Regions from separate parts of the Actinomadura sp. 9N407 genome, predicted to be linked through region 2. Evidence: riboswitches for the same ligand, from Rfam matches in the RefSeq annotation. Region 2 holds a riboswitch; each other region holds the start of a gene.
The links. A riboswitch is a leader RNA that binds a small molecule or an ion and turns the genes downstream of it on or off. The one in region 2 is predicted to bind thiamine pyrophosphate.
Positions count from the first base shown of each region.

Region 1: linked by a shared signal. The riboswitch ahead of thiC (phosphomethylpyrimidine synthase ThiC) and the one ahead of thiO (glycine oxidase ThiO) in region 2 are both predicted to bind thiamine pyrophosphate.
Region 3: linked by a shared signal. The riboswitch ahead of ACH34Q_RS43300 (purine-cytosine permease family protein) and the one ahead of thiO (glycine oxidase ThiO) in region 2 are both predicted to bind thiamine pyrophosphate.

Region 1 is NZ_JBIRAW010000009.1:130,075-137,569, reverse strand. Features, by position in the region: gene ACH34Q_RS16580 (DUF1772 domain-containing protein) at 1-159, shown strand, start outside; gene thiC (phosphomethylpyrimidine synthase ThiC) at 294-2,027, opposite strand; TPP riboswitch at 2,024-2,134, opposite strand; gene ACH34Q_RS16570 (sensor histidine kinase) at 2,218-3,405, shown strand; gene ACH34Q_RS16565 (CDP-alcohol phosphatidyltransferase family protein) at 3,451-4,197, shown strand; gene ACH34Q_RS16560 (sugar phosphate nucleotidyltransferase) at 4,194-6,692, shown strand; gene ACH34Q_RS16555 (PLP-dependent aminotransferase family protein) at 6,732-7,495, opposite strand, start outside.
Region 2 is NZ_JBIRAW010000002.1:452,013-459,507, forward strand. Features, by position in the region: gene ACH34Q_RS04810 (serine/threonine-protein kinase) at 1-1,270, shown strand, start outside; gene ACH34Q_RS04815 (hypothetical protein) at 1,278-1,442, opposite strand; gene thiE (thiamine phosphate synthase) at 1,502-2,176, opposite strand; gene ACH34Q_RS04825 (Rv2175c family DNA-binding protein) at 2,356-2,739, opposite strand; gene ACH34Q_RS04830 (NAD(P)/FAD-dependent oxidoreductase) at 2,778-4,010, opposite strand; TPP riboswitch at 4,107-4,220, shown strand; gene thiO (glycine oxidase ThiO) at 4,210-5,322, shown strand; gene thiS (sulfur carrier protein ThiS) at 5,358-5,570, shown strand; gene ACH34Q_RS04845 (thiazole synthase) at 5,609-6,415, shown strand; gene ACH34Q_RS04850 (DMT family transporter) at 6,535-7,495, shown strand, end outside.
Region 3 is NZ_JBIRAW010000047.1:51,792-59,286, reverse strand. Features, by position in the region: gene ACH34Q_RS43315 (arginine deiminase) at 1-293, shown strand, start outside; gene ACH34Q_RS43310 (ATP-binding protein) at 996-1,589, opposite strand; gene ACH34Q_RS43305 (PAS domain-containing protein) at 2,074-3,936, opposite strand; gene ACH34Q_RS43300 (purine-cytosine permease family protein) at 4,058-5,440, opposite strand; TPP riboswitch at 5,433-5,549, opposite strand; gene ACH34Q_RS43295 (rhodanese-like domain-containing protein) at 5,612-5,947, opposite strand; gene ACH34Q_RS43290 (SSI family serine proteinase inhibitor) at 6,036-6,449, shown strand; gene ACH34Q_RS43285 (Fpg/Nei family DNA glycosylase) at 6,499-7,362, opposite strand.

The sequences.
Region 1 (7,495 bases), on a different contig from region 2:
GACGTCACCAAGATCCCGGCCGACCCCGCCGAGGCGGCCAGGATCTGGACCGACTACTCCTCGCGCTGGACCGCCTGGAACACGCTGCGGGGCGTGGCGAGCGCGATCAGCGTGCTGGTGATGGCGCTCGGCCTGTACGTGTGGGGCCGGAACGCCTGACACGGGGGCACGGACGGGGGGGGTGACCACCACGGTCACCCGCGCCGTCCATCGTCCTGGGCCTGGGCCCGTACGCGCGGCCCTGGCGTCCCTGGCCGCGTGAGTCCGGGCGAACGGGGGGACCCGGAATCGGGTCAGTCGCCGGATCCGGTCACCGGCAGGTAGATCCGGCCGCCCGAACCGGTGAATTCGGCCGCCTTGTCGCGCATCCCCGCGTCCAGCGCCTCCGGCCCGGCGAGCCCGCGCTCGTCGGCGTACCGGCGCACATCCTGTGTGATCTTCATCGCGCAGAAGTGCGGGCCGCACATCGAGCAGAAGTGCGCGGTCTTGGCGGGCGCGGCGGGCAGCGTCTCGTCATGGAACGAGCGCGCCGTCTCCGGATCCAGCGCCAGGTTGAACTGGTCCTCCCAGCGGAACTCGAACCGCGCGTCCGACAGCGCGTCGTCCCACGCCTGGGCGCCCGGATGCCCCTTGGCCAGGTCGGCGGCATGGGCGGCGATCTTGTACGCGATCATCCCCGCCTTCACGTCGTCGCGGTCGGGCAGCCCCAGATGCTCCTTCGGGGTGACGTAGCAGAGCATCGCGGTGCCGTGCCAGCCGATCATCGCGGCGCCGATCGCCGAGGTGATGTGGTCGTAGCCCGGCGCGATGTCGGTGGTCAGCGGCCCGAGGGTGTAGAACGGCGCCCCGTCGCACCACTCCTGCTGCCGGTCCACGTTCTCCTTGATCTTGTGCATCGGGACATGCCCCGGGCCCTCGTTCATCACCTGGCAGCCGTACCCGGCCGCGATCCGGGTCAGCTCGCCCTGGGTGCGCAGCTCGGCGAACTGCGCCTCGTCGTTGGCGTCGGCGATCGAGCCCGGCCGCAGCCCGTCGCCCAGCGACCAGGTCACGTCGTACGCGGCGAAGATCTCGCACAGCTCGCGGAAGCGCGTGTAGAGGAAGTTCTCCTCGTGATGGGCCAGGCACCAGGCGGCCATGATCGAGCCGCCCCGCGAGACGATCCCGGTCTTGCGCCGGGCCGTCATCGGCACGTACCGCAGCAGGACGCCCGCGTGCACGGTCATGTAGTCGACGCCCTGCTCGGCCTGCTCGATCACGGTGTCGCGGAAGACCTCGTAGGTGAGCGCGGCCGGGTCGCCGCCGACCTTCTCCACCGCCTGGTAGAGCGGCACGGTGCCGACCGGGACGGGGGAGTTGCGCAGGATCCACTCGCGGGTGGTGTGGATGTCCCGGCCGGTGGACAGGTCCATGATCGTGTCGGCGCCCCAGCGGGCCGCCCAGGTCATCTTCTCGACCTCGTCCTCGATCGAGGACGCCACCGCGCTGTTGCCGATGTTCGCGTTGACCTTGACCAGGAAGTTCCTGCCGATGATCATCGGCTCGATCTCGGGATGGTTGACGTTGGCCGGCAGCACCGCCCGCCCGGCGGCCAGCTCGCTCCGCACGAACTCCGGCTCGACGCCCTCGCGCAGCGCCACGAACTCCATCTCCGGCGTGATCTCTCCCTGCCGGGCGTAGGCGCGCTGCGTCACCGCCCCTCCGGTGGACCTGCGCGGGCGGCGTTCGGGGAACGCCGCCCGGTCCCTGAGCGGATCGGACGACCCGCGCCCGTCGTCCTCCGGCCGCACGGAACGGCCCTCGTACCCGGCGGTGTCGCCGCGCCCGGCGATCCACGCCTCGCGCAGCGCCGGAAGCCCGCGCCGCACGTCCGCCTCGTACGCGGGATCGGTGTACGGCCCGGACGTGTCGTACAGCACCACGGCGCCGCCGTCGGTCAGCGGTACCTCCCGCATCGGCACCCGCACATCGGCGCGCGAGCCCTGCAGGTAGGTCTTGCGGGCATGTGAAACCACGGTTTCGGCCATCTGACTTGATCTCTCCCTACGCCGGCATTACCCGGACAGGTTCGGCGGTCAGCGGCCGTACCAGCCGCTATCTCAGCCCGGTTCGCCGGGCACCCGCGATGTGTCGCCGCCGACGTTAGGCCCTCGGGCGTCCCGCTGTCCAAGGGCCGGGCCGTTCGTGGTGGGTGCGGGTTTCGGGCAGACTGGCGCTGTGGTGATCAAAGACCGGATCCGGGGTACGGCACTGGACGCCCTGCTGGCGGCAGGGCTCGCCGGATGCGCGGTCGCCGCGGCGGCGAGGTGGCCGGGCGTCCGCCCGCTCGACGGTCCCGGCACGCTCATGCTCGTCGCGGCGCATGTGCCGCTGACCTGGCGACGCCGCCGTCCCGGGACCGCGCTGGCCGCGGTCGTCGCCCTGGCGCTGCCGTTCCATCTGCTGCAGTACCAGCATCACGCGGCCGCCCCCGCCGAGATCTTCGCGCTGTTCACGTTCGCGGTCCTCGGGCACCGGGTGCGGACCGTCCTGGCGGGAACCGCCGCGCTGCTGCTCGCCTGCGCTGTGATCTTCGCCATGGGCGCGAGCGGGCGCAGCGGCATCGAGCAGGTCGGTGTGATCGAGGCCATCGTCGCCGTGGTCGTCGGCGTCCAGGGATGGCGGGTGCACCGGGCGCGGATGGCGGCGATCACCGAACGGGCCGAGCGGGCCGAGCGCACCCGCGACGAGGAGGCCCGCCGGCGGGTCGCCGAGGAGCGGCTGCGCATCGCCCGCGACCTGCACGACCTGCTGGCGCACAGCGTCACGGTGATCGGCGTGCAGGCGGGCGCGGCCGCCCACCTGGTCAAGTCGCATCGGCCGCTGGACCGCACCGAACTCGCCGGCACGCTCGACGGCATCGCCGCCACCTGCCGCGACACCCGGACCGAGTTGCGGGCCACGCTCCAGGTGCTGCGCGAGCACGAGGACGCCGGCGTGCCGCGCGCGGTGCCACCGGGCGCGGCGGGCATCGCCGAGCTGGTCGAGGCGGCCCGGGCCGCCGGGCTCGAGGCGGTACTGACCGAACGGGGCGAGGGCCGCGAGGAGCCGGAGGCCGGGATCGTGGCGTACCGGATCGTCCAGGAGGCGCTGACCAACGTGGTCAAGCACGCCCGGGCGAGCGGCGTCGAGGTGGCCCTGGAGCGCGAGGGCGGAGTGCTGCGGATCACGGTGGCCGATAACGGCCGCGGCCGCGCCGCCGGCGGCACGGGCACCGGCTTCGGGATCATCGGGATGACCGAGCGCGCCCGCAGCGTCGGCGGGACGGTCGAGACCGGTCCGGGCGCCGCGGGCGGCTTCGTGGTGACCGCCCTGCTGCCCCTCGGCGCGGCGGCCGGCGCCGGACGCCGCGCCGACGCCAGGTAGGGCCGGGATCGAACGGAGGGGTTTACCCGGCCTGACGATAGGCTCATGGTCATTGGGGAAGGGGAGGCGATCGCGTCAGTGAGTCCTGATGTCGACAGGTCACCGGAGCCGGGCCGGGACGCGGCGTGGGGCCGGATCTGGACGGTACCGAACGCGCTGAGCTTCGCCCGGCTGCTGGGGGTTCCGCTCTTCCTGTGGCTGGTGCTGGCCGAGGCCGACTGGTGGGCGCTCGGCGTGCTGGTGGTGGCCGGTCTCTCGGACTGGCTGGACGGCAAGCTCGCGCGGATGCTGAACCAGATGAGCCGGCTGGGCGTCGTGCTGGATCCGGCGGCCGACCGGCTCTACATCCTGGCGACCCTGGTGGGGCTGACCGTACGGGAGATCATCCCGCTCTGGCTGGTGGTCCTGCTGGTGGCCAGGGAGGTGGCGATCACGCCGATCGTGCCGGTGCTGCGCCGGCTGGGGTACGGCGGGGCGCTGCCGGTGCACTTCATCGGCAAGGCCGCGACGGCGTGCCTGCTCTACGCGTTCCCGCTGCTCCTGCTCGGCGGGCACGACGGCGCCGTGGCCACGGGCGCGCGGATCATCGGATGGTCGTTCGCCATCTGGGGGACGGCCCTGTACTGGTGGGCGGCCCTTCTCTACTGGGCGCAGACGCGGCAACTGGTGCTGGCCGGCCGTGCCGGGCCCCCGGAACCGCCTCCGGAACCGCCCCCGGATCCGCGTCCGGGGCCGGGCGCCGATCGGGATCCCTCGGCCGGCGACCAGAAGGGAGCGGAGTCCACGCGATGAAGGCCGTTGTGATGGCGGGCGGCGAGGGGACGCGGCTGCGTCCGATGACCGCCAACCAGCCCAAGCCCCTGCTCCCGCTCGTCAACCGGCCGATCATGGAACATGTGCTGCGGCTGCTCAAGCGGCACGGGTTCAGCGAGACCGTGGTCACCGTGCAGTTCCTGGCCGCGCTGATCCGCAACTACTTCGGCGACGGCGAGGAGCTCGGCATGTCGCTGAGCTACGCCACCGAGGAGATCCCGCTGGGCACCGCGGGCAGCGTCAAGAACGCGGCGGAGGCGCTGCGCGACGACCGGTTCCTGGTGATCTCCGGGGACGCGCTCACCGACATCGACCTGACCGACATGGTGCGCTTCCACCGCCGCAACGGCGCGATGGTCACCATCGGCCTCAAGCGGGTCCCCAACCCGCTGGAGTTCGGCATCATCATCGTCGACGACGAGGGCCGCATCCAGCGCTTCCTGGAGAAGCCCACCTGGGGGCAGGTGTTCTCCGACACCGTCAACACCGGCATCTACGTCATGGAGCCGGAGGTCCTCGACCACGTCGCGACCGGCGAGTCCGTGGACTGGTCCGGCGACGTGTTCCCCAAGCTGCTGGCCGAGGGCGCGCCGCTGTACGGGTACGTCGCAGACTGCTACTGGGAGGACGTCGGCACCCACGCCAGCTACATGAAGGCCCAGGCCGACATGCTCTCCGGCCTGGTGGACGTCGACCTGCAGGGGTTCGAGCTGTCGCCGGGCGTGTGGATCGCCGAGGGCGCCGAGGTGGACGCCGAGGCCGTCCTGAAGGGCCCGCTGTACGTCGGCGACTACGCCAAGGTCGAGGCGGGCGTCGAGCTGCGCGAGTTCACCGTGCTGGGCAGCAACGTGGTGGTCAAGGAGGGCGCGTTCCTGCACCGCGCCATCGTGCACGACAACGTCTTCATCGCGCCCTCGACCAACCTGCGCGGCTGCGTGATCGGCAAGAACACCGACATCATGGCCGGCGCCCGGGTCGAGGAGGGCGCGATCGTCGGGGACGAGTGCGTGATCGAGGCCGAGGCGTACGTCTCCAGCCAGGTCAAGGTGTACCCGTTCAAGACCATCGAGGCCGGCGCGGTCGTCAACACCAGCGTGATCTGGGAGTCGCGGGGGCAGCGCAACCTGTTCGGCCCGCGCGGGGTGTCCGGGCTGATCAACGTGGAGATCACCCCGGAGCTGGCGGTCCGGCTGGCCAGCGCGTACGCCACCACGCTCAAGAAGGGCACCGCGGTGGTGACCGGCCGGGACGTCTCGCGCGCGGCCCGCACGCTCAAGCGGGCGGTGATCAGCGCGCTCACCTCCAGCGCGATCGAGGTCCGCGACCTGGAGGCGTGCCCGCTGCCGATGGCGCGGTTCGAGACCGCCAGGGAGGACTGCGCGGGCGGCCTCTACCTGCGCACGACGCCGGGCGACCCGCAGGGCGTGGACATCATGTTCCTGGCCCCCGACGGCGCCGACCTGTCCCAGGCGGCCCAGCGCAAGCTGGAGCGGGTCTTCGGGCGGCAGGAGTACCGGCGGGCGTTCCCCGGCGAGATCGCCGAGCTGACCTATCCGGCCCGGACGGTCGAGACCTACGCCCACGAGCTGCTGCGCCGGGTGGACATGAGCGGTGTCCGCGAGGCCGGGCTGAAGATCGTTCTGGACTGCGCCGGCGGTACCGCCTCGCTGGTGCTGCCGACGCTGCTGGGCCGGGTCGGCGTGGACGTGCTGACCCGCAACAACCGGCTGGACGAGGCCAACCCGACCGAGACCCTCGCCGAGCGGATGCGCGACCTGCAGCGGCTGGGCGAGCTGGTGTCCTCCTCGCGGGCCGCGTTCGGCGTCCGGTTCGACCCGGTGGGGGAGCGGATCTCGCTGGTGGACGAGAGCGGCGCGCTGATCGGCGACGACCGGGCGCTGCTGGTGATGCTGGACCTGGTCGCGGCCGAGCGGCGCGGCGGCCGGGTGGCGCTGCCGGTCACCACCACCCGGGTCGCCGAGCAGGTGTGCCGGTTCCACGGCGTCCAGGTGGAGTGGACCTCCACCTCGCAGGACGTGCTGACCAAGGCCGCCGGGCGGCCCGAGGTGATCTTCGCCGGGGACGGCCGGGGCGGGTTCCTGATGCCCGAGTTCAGCCGGACCGTGGACGGGATCGCCGCGTTCGTCCGGCTGGTCGGCCTGGTCGCGCGGACGCGGCTGACGCTGTCGCAGATCGACCGCCGCATCCCCGAGGCTCATCTGCTGCGCCGGTCGGTGCCGACGCCGTGGGCGGCCAAGGGCGGCGTGATGCGGCATGTCGTCGAGGCGGCGGGCGACCGGACCATCGACACCACCGACGGCGTGCGGGTCGTGGAGGAGGACGGGAGCTGGGTGCTCGTGCTGCCCGACCCGTCCGAGGCCGTCACCCACCTGTGGGCCGAGGCCCTGGACTCCGACGCGGCGCAGGAGCTGCTGCAGGAGTGGGCGGCCGTCGTCGAGCGCGCCGAGTCGTAACGCCCGGTCGTACGGGCCGGGACGTTCGGCGCCGGGGCTTCAGTCGAGCGCGGCGTCGTCGGGCGTGCCCCGGGCGATGGCGGCGAGGGTCCGGAGGGCGTCCGCGAGCACGCCGGGCGGGGGAGAGGCCAGGCCGATCCGTACCGCGTGCGGGGCGGCGCCGGAGCCGACCACGAACGCGGCGGCCGGGGTCACGGCGATCCCGCGCCGCGCGGCCGCCGCGACGAAGGTCTCGGCGCGCCACGGCGCGGGCAGGTCCCACCAGCAGAAGTAGGAGTGCGCGGCGGTACGCAGCGCCGCGTCCGCGAGTTCCCGGCCGGCGATCTCCTGGCGGTACGCGGCGTCGGCGCGCTTCGCCTCGGACAGGGCGGTGACCGTGCCGTCGGCCAGCCACCCGGCCGCCGCCTCCAGCGCGTACCCCGCCGGCGTCCAGGCGCCGGTCCGCAGCGCCGCGCCCACCCGGTCGAGCAGGTCCGGGGGCGTGACCGCGAAGCCCGCGGTCAGGCCGGGCGCCAGCCGCTTGGAGAGGCTGTCGACGAGGATCGTGCGGCCCGGCGCCGACGCGGCGAGGGGCGCGGGGGCGTCCCCGTCCAGGAAGGCCCAGACCGCGTCCTCGACCGCGTACAGGCCCAGCTCGTCCAGGACGCCGGCCAGCTCGGCCCGGCGGTGCGGCGGCATCGTCGTGCCGTACGGGTTGTGCAGGGTCGGCTGGACGTAGACGGCCTGGACCGGCGTGCGGCCGTGGGCGTCGGCGAGCGCGCCGGGGACCAGCCCGTGCTCGTCGGTCGCGACGGGGACCAGGG
Region 2 (7,495 bases):
CCCGGTCGGTTCCGGCGGCACGGAGTCCGCACGGCCCGAGTCCGCACGGCCAGAGCCCGCGCACATCGACACGGCCCGGTCCGGCCGCGGCCGGACGCGCACCGACCGGCACGCCGGCGACCGCTCCCCCGGCTGCGACCTGCCCGCGCCCGACCTGCGCGCGCCCGACCTCCTCGCACCTGATTCCCTCGCACCTGATCTGTACGGGCCCGATGCGGCCGCCGTGCCGGAGCGGGGCGCTTCCGACCGCGCGGAGTCCCTCCGTTCCATGGCGGATGGCGGGCCCGACCGCATCCTCACCGACGGCTCGCCGCTGGGACCGGCCGCCCGTTCCGCCAGGGAGGGTGCGGCGGGCCGCGGCCGGCTGACCGCCGACGACCCGCGCCGGATGGGTCCCTACCGGCTGGTCGAGCGGCTGGGCCAGGACGGCCTCGGCATCCTCTACCTCGGCCGCGACGAGGAGGACGGCGAGCCGGTCACCGTGCGCGTGCTGCGCGGCGGCAAGGCGGCGCCCCGGCGCGCCCGCGACCGCCTCGCGCAGGAGGCCGAGGCCGCGATGCAGGTCACCGGGCGGCACACCGCGCGGGTGCTGGACGCCGATCTCGCCGCCGAACGGCCCTACATCGTCAGCGAGTACGCCGAGGGCCCCTCACTGCGCGAGAGCGTCGAGGAGGACGGCCCGCTGGCCGCCGCGCGACTCCGCAAGGTCGCGCTGCGCACCGCCGCCTCGCTGGCGGCGATGCACAAGGCCGGCGTCGTGCACCGCGGCTTCACACCGTGCCGCGTGCTGCTGGGCCCGGACGGCGCCAAGGTCACCGGCTTCGCCCGCAGCCTCGACACCGCGTCGGCGGCCGCCGCTACCGCCGGCACCACCGCCTACCTGGCGCCCGAGCAGATCGAGGACGAGCCCGTCGGGCCGCCCGCCGACGTCTTCGCCTGGGGCGCCACCATGGTGTACGCGGCGACCGGGCGTCCGCCCTTCGGCACCGGCACCGGTACCGGCACCGACGCGACCGTACTGCGCGCGATCACCTCGCGCCGGCCCGACCTGGGCGACCTCGACGGGACGCTGCGCGAGCTGGCCGCCCGCTGCCTGGACAAGAACCCGGCCGCCCGGCCCACCGCGCGCCAGCTCGTCCGGGCGCTGCGCGACGACCAGGCCCCGGCGCCCAAGACGCGGCCCAAGCGGATCCCGCGCTACCGGTGGCGCATGATGATCGCCCTCGGCGCCGTCATGCTGGCCGGATTCGCGCTGGGCGTGGTCTTCTAGTCCTAGCTCACCAGTGCGGGGGGACGTCCTCGATCAATCGGGCGTCGTCGTCACCGTCACCGCGCCAATCGCCCCAGCCCGCGTCGGTGTCGGCGGGGGTACGGTCCGGCAGGATCTGCAGATCGTCGTCCGACAGGTCCACCGGGCGCTCGTCATCGGGTCCCTGGGTCATGGCTCCATTGTCGGCCATCGCCCGTGGTGATCGACACCGTGGTGATCGACACCCTCGGGTCAGGAGGCCTCGCGGAGGCGGCGGGCCAGGTCGGCGGCCGCGGCCCTCGGGTCCTCGGCCTCGGTGATCGCCCGTACGACCACGATCCGGCGCGCGCCCGCCGCCAGCACCTCGTCGAGGTTGGCGGCGTCGACGCCGCCGATCGCGAACCAGGGCCGTCCCTCGGGCCGCGCCGCCACGTACCGCAGCAGCTTCACCCCGGGGGCCGCGCGCCCCGGCTTGGTCGGCGTCGGCCAGACCGGGCCTGCGCAGAAGTAGTCGACGCCGGGCTCGGCGGCGGCTGCCGAGGCCTCCTCTCCGGCGTGCGTGGAGCGGCCGATCAGGATGTCCTCGCCGACGATCGCCCGGGCGGCCGCGACCGGCAGGTCGTCCTGGCCGAGGTGCAGGACGTCGGCCTGTACGGCATGGGCGATGTCGGCCCGGTCGTTGACCGCCAGCAGGGCCCCGTGCCGCTCGCACGCGGCCCGGAACACCCGGAGGTACTCCAGCTCCTGCCGGGCCTCCAGCCCCTTCTGGCGGAGCTGGACGATGTCGACGCCGCCCGCGAGCGCGGCGTCGAGGAAGGCGGGCAGGTCGCCCTGCCGTTCCCGGGCGTCGGTGCAGAGGTAGAGGCGGGCCCGGCTGAGCCGGGCGCGCAGGGCGACGGCCCGGTCGGAGAGCAGGTGCCTGGACACGGTGGGGGCGGTTCCTTCCTGGCATGCCGCTCATGGGAAGAGTGCGGGGCATGGAAGTGCGGGGCATGGAGAGTGCTGGGCATACGGATGCGGGGCCGCGCGCGGTGGATCGCCGCGCGTGACCCCGCAATCCTGTCACGTGGTCGTGCTCGTCCTGGTCGGGGGCCGTCCGGCTCGGGTCAGAACGCCAGCGCCTGGGCGCGCCGGCGAACCTCCGTCCCCCGGTTCTCGGCCAGCGCCTGGACGGGGGTCCCGGGCAGCGTGTCGTCCGCGGTGAACAGCCACCGCAGGGTCTGGACATCGTTGTAGCCCGCGTCCGACAGCAGGTTGAGCGTGCCGGAGAGCCCCTTGATGACCTGGCCGTCCTGGATGAAGGCGGCGGGCACCATCGGCTGGTTGTCGCGGCGGATCGACAGCAGCTTGCGCTCGCTGATCAGCTGCTTGATCCGGTTGGCCCGGATACCGAGCCGCCGGGTCGCCTCCGCGAGGGTGAGCCACTCTCCGGCGAGGGCGTCGGTCTGGGGGTCGAGAGCGCTTTCTACGGTTGCGTGCAGTTGCGTCACGCCCCCTTGCTACCACGCCCCCACGATGCTCAAACCCGTCAGGAGCGCGCCGCCTGCCGGACCGGGACCTCCGGATCGGCGATGACGGCGGGGTCGACGGGCGTGCCGGCGGTGATGAGCCGCCTGGCCTGCATGAGGTCGCGCGGGCTGTTCACGGTGAGGATCGCCTCCAGCCGTTCGCCGGTCAGCCAGCACACGGCCCATTTGCCGCTCGCCGGGTCGCCCCGGAGTACGTGGCGTTCGGCGACCGGGTGATGCCCTGCGTACTGGACCATCCGGCCGAACTGCTCCGACCAGAAGTACGGGGCGGCGTCGTACGCGGCCTCCTGTCCGAGCAGCGTCGCGGCGGCCACCTCGGGGGCGTTGAGGGCGGTGTCCCAGTGCTCGACGAGCAGCCGGCGCCCGTAGCGGGCGGACCACCAGGAGGCGCAGTCGCCCACCGCGACGACGTCCGGCCGGTACGCGCCGGGCTCGCCGGGCTCGCCGGGTGTGTCGCTTTCCACACCGGTTCGGAACGAGGCGTCGGTCACAATGCCACGTTCGAGCAGCAATCCGGAGCCGTCCAGCCAGCCGAGTTCGGGCCGGACGCCGACGCCCACCACGACCTCGTCGGCTTCGATCCGGCCCCCGTCGGCCAGGGCGAGCCCGCCGTGCTCGATCGCGGCGACCTTGACGCCGGTCCGCAGTTCCACCCCGGCCTCGGCGTACCAGGGGGCGGTGAGGGCCCCGATCCCGGAGCCGATGGCGTTGGCGAGCGGGGCGTCCGCGGCCTCCACCACGGTCACGGCGCAGCCCTTCTTCGCGGCGGCGGTGGCGACCTCGGCGCCGATCCAGCCGGCGCCGACGATGACCACGCGGGCGCCCCCGGTGAGCCGGGCGCGCAGGGCGCGGGCGTCCTCGATCGTCCGCAGGACGTGCTGGGGCCCGTCTCCCGGCAGCGTGATCGGGCGCGCCCCGGTGGCGATGACCAGCCCGTCGAAGGCCAGGTCACCGGCCGTCGTGGCGACCGTTCCGCCGCCTCCGGGCGCGAGCCGCAGCGCGGTGGCGCGCTCGCCGAGCAGCAGCCGGGCGCGCAGCCGGTCCCAGTCGGCGTCGACCGTGGTGTCGTCGCGGTCGCCCGCCAGCACGGCCTTCGACAGCGGCGGCCGGTCGTACGGCCGGTGCCGCTCGGCCGAGACGAGCGTCAGCTCGCCCTCGTACCCCTTGCTCCGCAGGGCCTCGACGGCGCGCACGCCGCCCAGCCCGCCTCCCACCACGATGACGCTGTCCATGGGCGCCCACCCTAGCCGGGGTGCGATTCCGGGTCATAGACAGGTGTCCAGACGGGTGGCCAATGTCATCCGGTCGCGGGCGGACGTAGGGTGGGGGCGAACGAGCGCGGGAGCCCGGTCCGACCGGGCTGAGAGGGCGGCTGACCGGGCCGCCGACCGCTGGAACCTGATCCGGATCATGCCGGCGAAGGGAGCGGAGATGGACATCGTGATCGTCGGGGCGGGCGTCATCGGGCTCGCCACCGCCTGGCGTACCGCCGCCCGCGGCGCCACCGTCACCCTGGTCGACCCGGCCCCCGCGAGCGGGGCGTCGGCCGTCGCGGCGGGCATGCTGACCCCCGTCAGCGAGCTGACCTACGGCGAGGAGCCGCTGCTGCGGCTGGGGCTGGCCTCCCGCGACCGGTACGGCGCGTTCGTCGCCGAACTGGAGGAGCTGACCGGGCTCGGCACCGGCTACCGCACCGACGGCATCATCGAGGTCGCGTTCGGCTCCGACGACCTGAAGTACCTGGACGAGCTGCGGCGCTTCCAGGAGTCGCTGGGCATCCCCACCGAAGCGCTCACCGGCCGCGAGTGCCGCCGGCTGGAGCCGATGCTCGCGCCGGGTGTGCGCGGAGGCCTGCTCGCTCCCGAGGACGGCTCGATCGACCCGCGCCGGCTCGCTCCCGCGCTGCTGGCCGCCGCCGAGCGGCACGGGGTACGGCTCGTCCGGCGGCGCGCCGCCGGGCTGATCGTCGAGAACGACACCGCGGCCGGGGTCCGGCTGGACGACGGGACCGAGATCCGCGCCGGCACGGTGCTGCTGGCCGCGGGCCCCTGGTCGGGCGGCATCGAGGGCCTGCCCCCTGGGATCGTTCCACCGGTACGTCCCGTCAAGGGCCAGGTCCTCCGGCTCCGTACGGCCGCGCCGTTCATCCAGCGCTGCACCCGGGGGCTGGTGAAGGGCTCGTCGATCTACCTCGTCCCGCGCGCCGACGGCGAGATCGTGGTCGGCGCCACCCAGGAGGAGATGGGCTTCGACACCCGCGTCACCGCCGGCGGGCTCTGGGAGCTGCTGCGCGACGCCCGCGAGCTGCTGCCCGGCATCACCGAGCTGGAGTTCGCCGAGGTGTCGGCGGGGCTGCGGCCCGGCTCGCCCGACAACGCCCCGATGATGGGCCCCACCGCGCTGCCCGGCCTGTTCCTCGGGACGGGCCACTTCCGCAACGGCGTCCTGCTCACCCCCGTGAGCGCCGACATCCTGGCCGAGGTGCTGCTGGACGGCACCGTCCCGGAGGTCGGCCGCCACTTCACCCCGGATCGCTTCCTGTAAAGGCAAATGGGAGAGGCAAGGCAATGGGAGAGGCAATGAAGGTCATCATCAACGGCGAGCCGTGCGAGCTGCCCGACGGCACCAGCGTGGCCGACGCGGTCACCGGCGCCACCGGGCGTTCCGGCGCGGCCGAGGCGGGCCTGGCGGCCGCGCTCAACGACGAGGTCGTCCGGCGTTCGGCCTGGAGCGCGACGACGCTGAAGGAGGCGGATCGGCTCGAGGTGCTGACCGCCGTGCAGGGAGGATGAACGTGGAGGGCAGCGAGAACGTGGATGGCACCGAGAGCGTGAATGGCGACCAGAACGCTGACGGCACCGGGAGCGCGGACGGCCCGCTGGTCATCGCGGGCGAGCAGGTCGATTCCCGGCTGATCATGGGGACCGGCGGGGCGCCCAGCATGAGCGTGCTGCGCGAGGCCCTGACGGCGTCCGGGACCACGCTCACCACGGTCGCGATGCGGCGGGTCGACCCGTCGGCGCGCGGCTCGGTCCTGGACGTATTGCGCGAGTGCGGCATCCGGGTGCTGCCCAACACCGCCGGCTGCTACACCGCGGGCGAGGCGGTGCTGACCGCCAAGCTGGCCCGCGAGGCGCTCGGCACCAGCTGGGTGAAGCTGGAGGTCATCGCCGACGAGCACACCCTGCTGCCGGACCCGATCGAGCTGGTCGAGGCGGCCGAGCAGCTGGTCGACGACGGCTTCGTCGTGCTCCCGTACACCAACGACGATCCGGTGCTGGCCCGCCGCCTGGAGCAGATCGGCTGCGCGGCCGTGATGCCGCTGGGCTCCCCCATCGGCTCCGGCCTCGGGATCCGCAATCCGCACAACATCGAGCTGATCGTGGAGCGGGCGGGCGTCCCGGTCATCCTGGACGCGGGTCTCGGTACGGCGAGCGACGCCGCCCTGGCGATGGAGCTGGGATGCGACGCGGTGCTGCTGGCGACCGCCGTCACCCGCGCGCAGTCGCCGGCCCGGATGGCCGCCGCCATGCGGCACGGGGTGGAGGCCGGGCGGCTGGCCCGCCTTGCCGGGCGGATCCCGCAGCGCCGGTACGCGCAGGCCTCGTCGCCCTGGGAGGGCCTGAGCGGCGCCTGAGCCGACCTGAGAGTTAAGGCTTGCTAAACCGACCGCTGAAGCAAATTTCGCTGGACCTGAACGCAACCGCAGGCGATCGTTCGGTGTCCGTAGAAACGTCACCGACCTAGGGTCAGCGCATGCAGCAGCAGGAAGAAGCGGCGCCCGGGCCTCGTGCCCGGCGCCTGGCCATCGCCGCGGCGACCGTCACGGTGGTGCTGTGGGCGTCGGCCTTCGTGTCCATCCGCAGCGCCGGCGAGGACTACGGGCCCGGTGCGCTGGCACTCGGACGGCTCCTGTCCGGCACCGTGGCGCTCGCCGCCATCTGCCTGATCCGCCGGGAGGGCTGGCCGCCGCGCGCCGCCTGGCCCGGGATCGCCGCCTCGGGCGTGCTGTGGTTCGGCCTCTACATGATCGCGCTCAACTGGGGCGAGCAGCAGGTCGACGCCGGCACCGCCGCGCTGGTGGTCAACGTGGGCCCGCTGCTGATGGCGCTGCTGGGCGGCTGGCTGCTCAAGGAGGGCTTCCCGCCCCGGCTGATGGCCGGGATGGCGATCTCGTTCGCCGGCACGGTCGTGGTGGGGCTCTCGATGTCGGGCGAGGGCCGCTCCAGCCTCCTCGGCGTCCTGCTGTGCCTGTTCGCGGCCATGATGTACGCGGCGGGCGTGGTCAGCCAGAAGCCCGCGCTTCGGCACGCCACGGCCCTGCAGGCCACCACGTTCGGCTGCGCGATCGGGGCGGTGGCCTGCCTGCCGTTCGCCGGGCAGCTGGTCTCCCAGGCCGCCGACGCCTCGCTCGGCTCCACGCTGAACATGGTCTACCTGGGCGTCTTCCCGACCGCGCTGGCCTTCACCACCTGGGCGTACGCGCTGGCCCGTACCTCCGCGGGCAAGATGGGCGCCACGACCTACGCCGTACCGGCGCTGGTGGTGCTGATGTCGTGGGTGGCGCTCCGGGAGGTCCCCGCCGTGGTGACCCTCGCGGGCGGCCTGGTCTGCCTGGCCGGCGTGGCGGTCTCGCGCCGGGGCCCGCGCCGACGTACCGAGCCCTCGGACGGGGTTCAGACGGACGGGGTTCAGACGGACGGAGCGCAGGCGGGCG
Region 3 (7,495 bases), on a different contig from region 2:
GCGTATCGGAGCCCCGCCCGTTCCTGGAGGCCGCCGCCGACGCCATGGGCCTGGACCGCCTCAAGGTGATCGACACCGGCCTCGACCCCGTGACCGCCGAGCGCGAACAATGGGACGACGGCAACAACACCCTCGCCCTCGGCCCCCGCCTGGCCGTGGCGTACGAGCGCAACATCGAGACCAACGCCCAACTGGAGGCGGCCGGCATCGAAGTGATCCGGATCAGCGGCAGCGAACTCGGCACCGGCCGAGGCGGCCCCCGATGCATGAGCTGCCCCATTCTGCGTCATTAGCATTCGCGAGCTGCGCTCCTCGCCTGGCGGCTCGTCGCTTGTCGCGAATGCGGCGAGCGCTGGCATCGCTCCGATCTCGCCTGGCGGCTCGCTTCGCGATCAGGTTCTCGCTTCGCTCGAACCTGCCTTCGGACGCGCTCGCAACGCCTGGGGTCCGTTCCAGCTGAGCAAGCGGGCTGAGGTCTCCGATCACGCATTCAAACGATCGGCGATGGCGGCTCATCGTCGGTGGTGACCCAGGCCGTCGAGACCGGCTCGTCACCCCGATCGGGCAGCGCGAAATCCTCATCAAGCACATGAAGGACCGCCATGCCGCCGCAAGCTAGCACCAGCCACCGCATGACGTTGACTCGTGGCGTGTTCGCCCCTGGCGTCGCCCATCAAGGCGAACACGCCACGAGTCAACGAGGAGAGCGGCGTTGGGAGCCGGGACGTATGTGGCCTCAGCTGACGCGCGAGCGCGTTACCTGTCCGGTGAGGCGAAGCCGGAGGCGAGCCTCACCGGACAGATCGCGAAGCGATGCCGCGCTCGCCCAAGTCACGGTCACGGTGCGAGCCGCTAGGCGAGCACTGTGGGCCGGGTCTTTTAAAAACAGCTTGGCAGCTCGGGCGGTGTCGACGGGGGCACGACAGCGCCCGAGCTTGAAGAGGACCCTACATGGGGGTGAACGGTATGGAACAGGCGGGGTCCGGACTTGGCCGTCAGGCCGGATATGCCCTGGTAGAGGTGGCCTGTCGCCAGTCGCCCTCGTACACGTCGCCCTCGTACAGGTCGTCGTCGGCCATGCCGCCGCCGGTGCGGCCGCGGCCGCGTCCGTCCCGGCCGTTCAGGTCGGGGCTGTGCAGGTCGCTGAGGTCGCCGAAGCTCGGCAGGACGTCGGCGGGTGACTGCGCCTCGGCGGACTTGGGGGCGCGGAGGACGGCCCACACGGTGGTGGAGCCGTCGTCGTGCCGGACGCCCCAGCCTTCGGAGAGGGCCTCGACGATGCCGAGGCCTCGGCCGCCGAGGGAGGACAGCGTGCCGGGGCCGCGCCGGGGCTCGGTCATGGCGCCGCCGTCGCTGACCGCGAGTTCGAGGAGGTCGCCGCTGCGGATCCAGGTGACGCGGATCTGCCCGGACGGGAGCGGGCGCGCGTGCCGGAGGGCGTTGCTGAGCAGTTCACTGACGATGACGTTGGCGTCGTCGACGATGGATTCGAAGACCCCGGAGTCGGAGAGTTCCGCGCTCAGCCGCCGGCGGGCGACCGCGACGCTGGACGGTGCGTGTGGCAGCAGTACGACGCTCGACGCCCTCACCTCCCGTGACCTTGTCCGCACAGTGCCTTCCAAGTACCTGGCTTCCCAGTACGACGCGGCTTCTTCGTACCGGGTGCCTTCCCGGTACGAAGCGGCCTTCCGATAGACCGTGTTCCGAGAGGCCATCGCCCTTCGGTAGGACCGAAATGCCCGATAGTGGCCACCCGGAAACCTGGACGAAACACCCTGCCCCCCGCTCAACGAGCGACTGACCCTCCAGTCACGGCCTTCATCGCCCGTACGGGACCGGCTCCACGAGCCTCTCCCCGACCGCCAACATCCGCATACAAATATCTATGGATCTATCCAGCCAACGGCGGATTACTCCTCACACGTGCGTTTCGTCCGTCACACTGGCGTCGCCGGAACGTTCCAGTGGCCGGGCCTCCCGGAAAGATCACTTTTCCGTTGCGCAGGTCAGCGCGGGGGCAGCGGATCTCAAGTCGCGCTCAGGCCGGTAACAAGGCCATGACCAGCGGACCGGTCACTCGGCCTGCTTGAGGCGGAGGCACATCCGGGTCCCGGTACGGTCATCGTCGCCCTTGGCGGGGTGCGCGGAGATCTCGCCACCCTGCGCTTCTGTGAGGCGTTTCACAATGTAGAGGCCGAGCCCGATACCGCCGAAGCGCCGCCGGTCGCCCGCCTCGCCCTGGACGAAGCGCTCGAAGATGCGGTCATGGTCGCCGTGCGCGATGCCGATCCCCTCGTCCACCACCGAGACGACGAGGTCGCCGTCCTCGCACCGGGCCTGGACCTGGACGCGGCCACCGTCGGGTGAGTACTTGAAGGCGTTCTCCAGCAGCTGGCCCAGCACGATGTCGGTGGCCAGCGCGTCGCCGCGGGCCGGCGGCAGGTCGGGCGCGATCTCCAGCTCGACCCGGTGCAGGTCCGACAGGGAACGGAAGCCCGCGACGACGCCCTCCAGCACCCGGACCAGGTCGAACGACTCGATCGTCACCGCCAGCTCGTCGGCCCCGGCCCGGGCGCCGCGCAGCAGGTGCTCGACCAGGCGGCCGAGCGACTGGGCGCGCTCGGCGATGGTCGCGACGGCGGCCCGGCGGTCGGCGTCGGGCATCTCGTCCCACCGGTTGGTCAGCGTGCTGGCGAACCCCTGGACGACCGTCACCGGGGTGCGCAGCTCGTGGCTGGTGGTCGCCAGGAAGAGGTCCTTGGCCTCCTCGAGCGCCTTGGCCTCGGTGACGTCGCGGAAGTCGACGACCAGCTCGTCGGTCTCCTCGATCTCCGCGACGAGCACGTTCAGCCAGACGCCGCTCTCCAGCGGGATGGTCAGCATCTCGCCGAGCGCGGGCATCTCGAACGGCAGCGGGCGGCCGACCGCGTCCTCGGGCGGGATGCCGGTGAGGGAGTGCGCGGCCGGGTTCCACTGGCGGACGAGCCCGTCGCGGTCGAGGACCGCGATGCCGTCCGCGCTGGAGTCGATCACCGCCCGCTCGTGCGCTCGCTGCCGGACGACCTCCGCGTACGCGACGGCGTTGCCGACCGCGACCCCGGCGTGCCCGGCCAGAAGTTCCAGCAGTTCCAGCTCCGTGTGCCCGACCTTGCGCCCGGAGAACAGCGCGTACAGGGCACCGTACGGGCGGTTCTGCAGGAACGAGAGCCCGAGCGCGACCGTGTGCAGTCCGGGCAGCTCGGACCAGATCAGATCGTCCAGCCGCCGCTCGCCGGTGGCCAGCTTGACGGTCTTGCCGGACCGCATCAGCTCGCCGACCAGGCTGGTGCGCAGGTCGGCGGTCGTGCCGCGCATGTGGTCGGGCAGCCCCGACATGCTCACCAGCCGCAGCCGCTCGCCGTCGATCCGGACGAACCCGCCCGCGTCGGCACCGGTCAGCTCGATCAGCGCGGACGTGATCCGGTCGAGCACGACCGCCAGATCGAGCTCGGCGTTCAGGTCGGCGACGATGTCGTTCAGCCGCCGCACCAGCCGGGCCCGCTCGGCGGTGTGGTGCTGCGCGACGTCGTCCTCCTCGACCGGGTGGTAGACCCCGACCCAGCCCAGCAGCGCGCCGTCGCGGGACTTCAGCAGGCTCGTGTCGATCCGTACGTCGATCAGCCGCCCGTCCCGATGGAACCGGCGGGTGGCGATGGAGATCTGGCCGCCGTCGCCGGTCCGGCGGGTGAGCAGCCGTTCCTGTACCGCGTTGTGCTCGGCCTTCAGCTCGTCCGGAACGATCGGCAGCACCCGGCCGAGCAGCTCCTCGGCGCTCCAGCCGAACATCCGCTCGGCGGCCGGGTTCCAGACCGTGACCCGGAACCCGTCGTCGACGGCCACGATCGCATCCGCGGCGCATTCGATAACGGCGCGGGCGATCGGGTCGTGAACATGCATCTGCACGACTGTCATCGTGCCACCGAGGCGAGGCCCGCCGCCGGGCAACCGCAGTGGAAAAGTTCCTACGTAGGGCCACCGTTTACCGGAAGAACACCACGTCACGACCCGAAAGCGGCGATTACCTCTGGCCACGCCGCGCCGGCCGGCCGAGCCGTCCGATCGCCACCGCGGCCAGCCCGGCGATCAGGAACGACAGCAGCGAGGCGCTCATCCAGCCCTGCGGGGTGAAGCCGATCAGGCCCTGCACGTCCTGCCAGAAGGCCGCCCACCAGCTCACCGCGCCAGGATAGATCAGCTGGTACGCGACGAAGCCGATCGCCCAGGCCGCGATCATCCCCCAGCGGGACGGCGCCGTCCGCGAGGTGTCCCAGCCCAGGCCCTCGGCGTCCGCGGCACCGATCGCGGCCCGCCAGCGGCCCCGGCCGAGGAAGAAGTCCGCGGCCAGCACGCCCAGCAGCGGCACGAAGACCGAGCCGATCAGCGACAGGAACGCGGCGTAGTCCCCGATGTTCAGCAGCAGCGCCAGCCCGGTGATCCCGGCGCCGAGCGCGATCGTCAGCACCCGGCGGTCGGCGCGCGGGACGAGGTTCTGGATCGAGACCGCGGTGGAGTAGACGTTGGCGAACGACTGGTCCGCCTCCCGCAGCACGAACACCGCGAAGAACAGAACGCCCAGCGTGACGCTCAGGAACGGGTCGAACACCTTGGACGAGTCGCCCGCCACCAGGGCCAGCGCCAGGAGCCCCAGCATGTACGCGAAGATCTGCGTCACCGAGTATCCGACGGCGGCGGCCCCGAAGGCCCCCTTGGCCGAACGGGCGTGCCGCGTGTAGTCCGCGGCCACCGGGACCCACGAGATGGAGACCGCCAGCGCCGCGTCCGCCCCGATCCAGAACCCTCCCCACGAGCCCACGGTCAGGTCGGGCAGCGGCTCGCGCAGCAGCTGGACGTAGAAGTAGACCAAGGCCACCAGCACCGCGACCGTCACGTACCGGCGCAGCATCCGTACCGAACCCAGCGGCCAGATCGTCAGCACGGTCGTGAGGATCCCGGCCGCGACCACGTACACCCACCGGGGTATCCCGTCCCACAGCGCGCTCGCCGCGTCCGCGATCACGATCAGCTCGAACGTGCCCCAGCCGATCAGCTGGGCGATGTTGAGGACGGTCGGCACGTACGAGAGCCGGGCGCCGAACAGCCCGCGCAGCAGCACCATCGCGGGCTGCCCCGTCCGCGCGCCGGGGGCCGCCGCCAGGCCCAGCATGAGCCCGCCCAGCGCCGTGCCCACGGCCATCGCGACGATCCCGGCCATGATCGACAGCGTCGGCAGGCCGTTCTCGTCGGGGGCCAGCACGGTGTACGCGCCGGAGAAGGCGAAGAGGCTGACGCCGAGATTGCCCCAGAACGCGCTCTGGTCCCAGAAGCCCAGCACCTTCGGGGCGGGCTCATCGAGGGTGAACGGGACCTCGTCACGAGGGCGCGACTGGACCTTGGACGTCACGGGACACACTCCCTACGCCGGCATTACCCGGACAGGTTCATGCGGTCGGCGACGCCGTGTCCCTATCGCCCTCTCAGCCCGGTCGGCCCGAGCTCCCGCGGTTATCGGTCGAAGCCGATCATAACCGTCAAACGGCCCGCGCCCGTTCAGCCGACCCGCGCCCGCGCCCGTTCAGGCGACGTACGGCTCCGTCCCGGAGTCGTTCTCCATCGAGCGGCCGCTCTCCACCCACCGCTTCATTCCGCCGTCGACGTTCCTGGCCAGCCAGCCCGCCTGGTTGAGCGCCACCGTCACCTGCGCCGAGCGCACCCCGGACCGGCAGATCACGTAGACCTCCTGGTCACGGGGCACCTCGCCGGCCCGGTCGCTCAGCCGGCCCATCGGAATGTGCACCGCGTGGGGCGCGTGCCCCGCGTCCCACTCCTCCTGCTCCCGCACATCCAGCAGGTACGCGTCCTGTGGAACGTCTTTCGCGTCCACCGCCGGGACATCGTCCCCGAAATTCATCACGCCTCCATGGAACCGCGCGGAACCCCCCCGCGTCGAATCACGCATGCGGTATCGGACGCTCCTTTTCACGACGCCCGGCCTAGCCATGATCCTGTCATTGGCCGCCTGTGGCGACGAACAGGCCAACGGCCCGTCCGCCGACAAGCCCTCCGCCACCACGTCCGTCCAGCCCTCGGGCCAGGACTCCCTGACGATCGAGGTCAAGGCGTCCGCCCAGGCACCGGCCAAGACGTGGAAGCTGAGCTGCGACCCGGCGAACGGCGACCACCCCAAGGCGCAGCAGGCCTGCGCCGCACTCGGCAAGGTCAAGGAACCCTTCAAGCCCGTCCCGCCCGACCAGATGTGCACCAAGATCTACGGCGGTCCCGAGGTGGCCACCGTCAAGGGCACCTGGCAGAACGAACGGATCAACACCCGGTTCACCCGGGCCGACGGCTGCGAACTCAACCGCTGGTCCAAGGTGGCCCCGCTCTTCGGCGACGTCCCCAAGGTCCGCTGACCACCTCGATCCGCTGACCACTACTGCCCGCTGACCACCTCGGCGCTCGCTACTTGAGAAGCCGTGACATCCGCCGGTCCGCCAGCGGCTTCCCGCCGGTCTGGCAGGTCGGGCAATACTGCAGCGAGGAGTCGGCGAACGACACCTCCCTGACCGTGTCCCCGCAAACGGGGCACGGCTGACCGGCACGCCCGTGCACCCGCAGCCCGCTCTTCTTCTCCCCCTTGAGATCCTGGGCGGCGACCCCGCGGGCCCGCTCCACGGCGTCCCGCAGCGTGCCCACGATCGCCTCGTACAGGCCCTCGATCTCCTCCTCGGTCAGCGATGAGGAGATCTTGAACGGCGACATCCGCGCGACGTGCAGAACCTCGTCCGAGTAGGCGTTGCCGATCCCCGCGATCACCTTCTGATCCCGCAGCAGCCCCTTGATCTGCGTCCGCCGCCCCCCGACGATCCCGGCCAGGGTCTCCTTGGTGAACGCCCCCGCCAGCGGATCGGGTCCGAGGGTCGCCACCCCGGGCACCTCTTCCGGGTCTCGTACGACATAGACGGCCAGGCCCTTCTTGGTGCCCGCCTCGGTCAGATCGAACCCGGAGCCGTTGTCCAGATGCACGCGCAGCGCCAGCGGATTCTTGCCTCCCGGCCTGGCCGGCTTGACGGGCATCTCCTCCCGCCACCGCAGCCACCCGGCCCGCGCGAGATGCATCACCAGGTGGAGCCCGTCCACATCGACATCGATGAACTTCCCGTACCGTCCGACCCCGGTCACCGTCAGCCCGCCCAGCGACGTGATCGGCGGGTCGTACGTCTTCAGCGCGGAGATCGCGAGAACGTCCACGCGCGCGACCACATGGCCGACCGCGTGCTCCCGCAGGAACCCGGCCAGCGACTCGACCTCAGGCAACTCAGGCATGCCTCAAGTATCCGCGAAACCACTGACAACCGAATCCCCAGCTCACGGGCTTGCCCGAACGCCATGCTCCTGTCACGGCCGGTACTAGCTCCGCCACCTGAGGAAACACTCCTTGATGGAACCACCCCCAGGA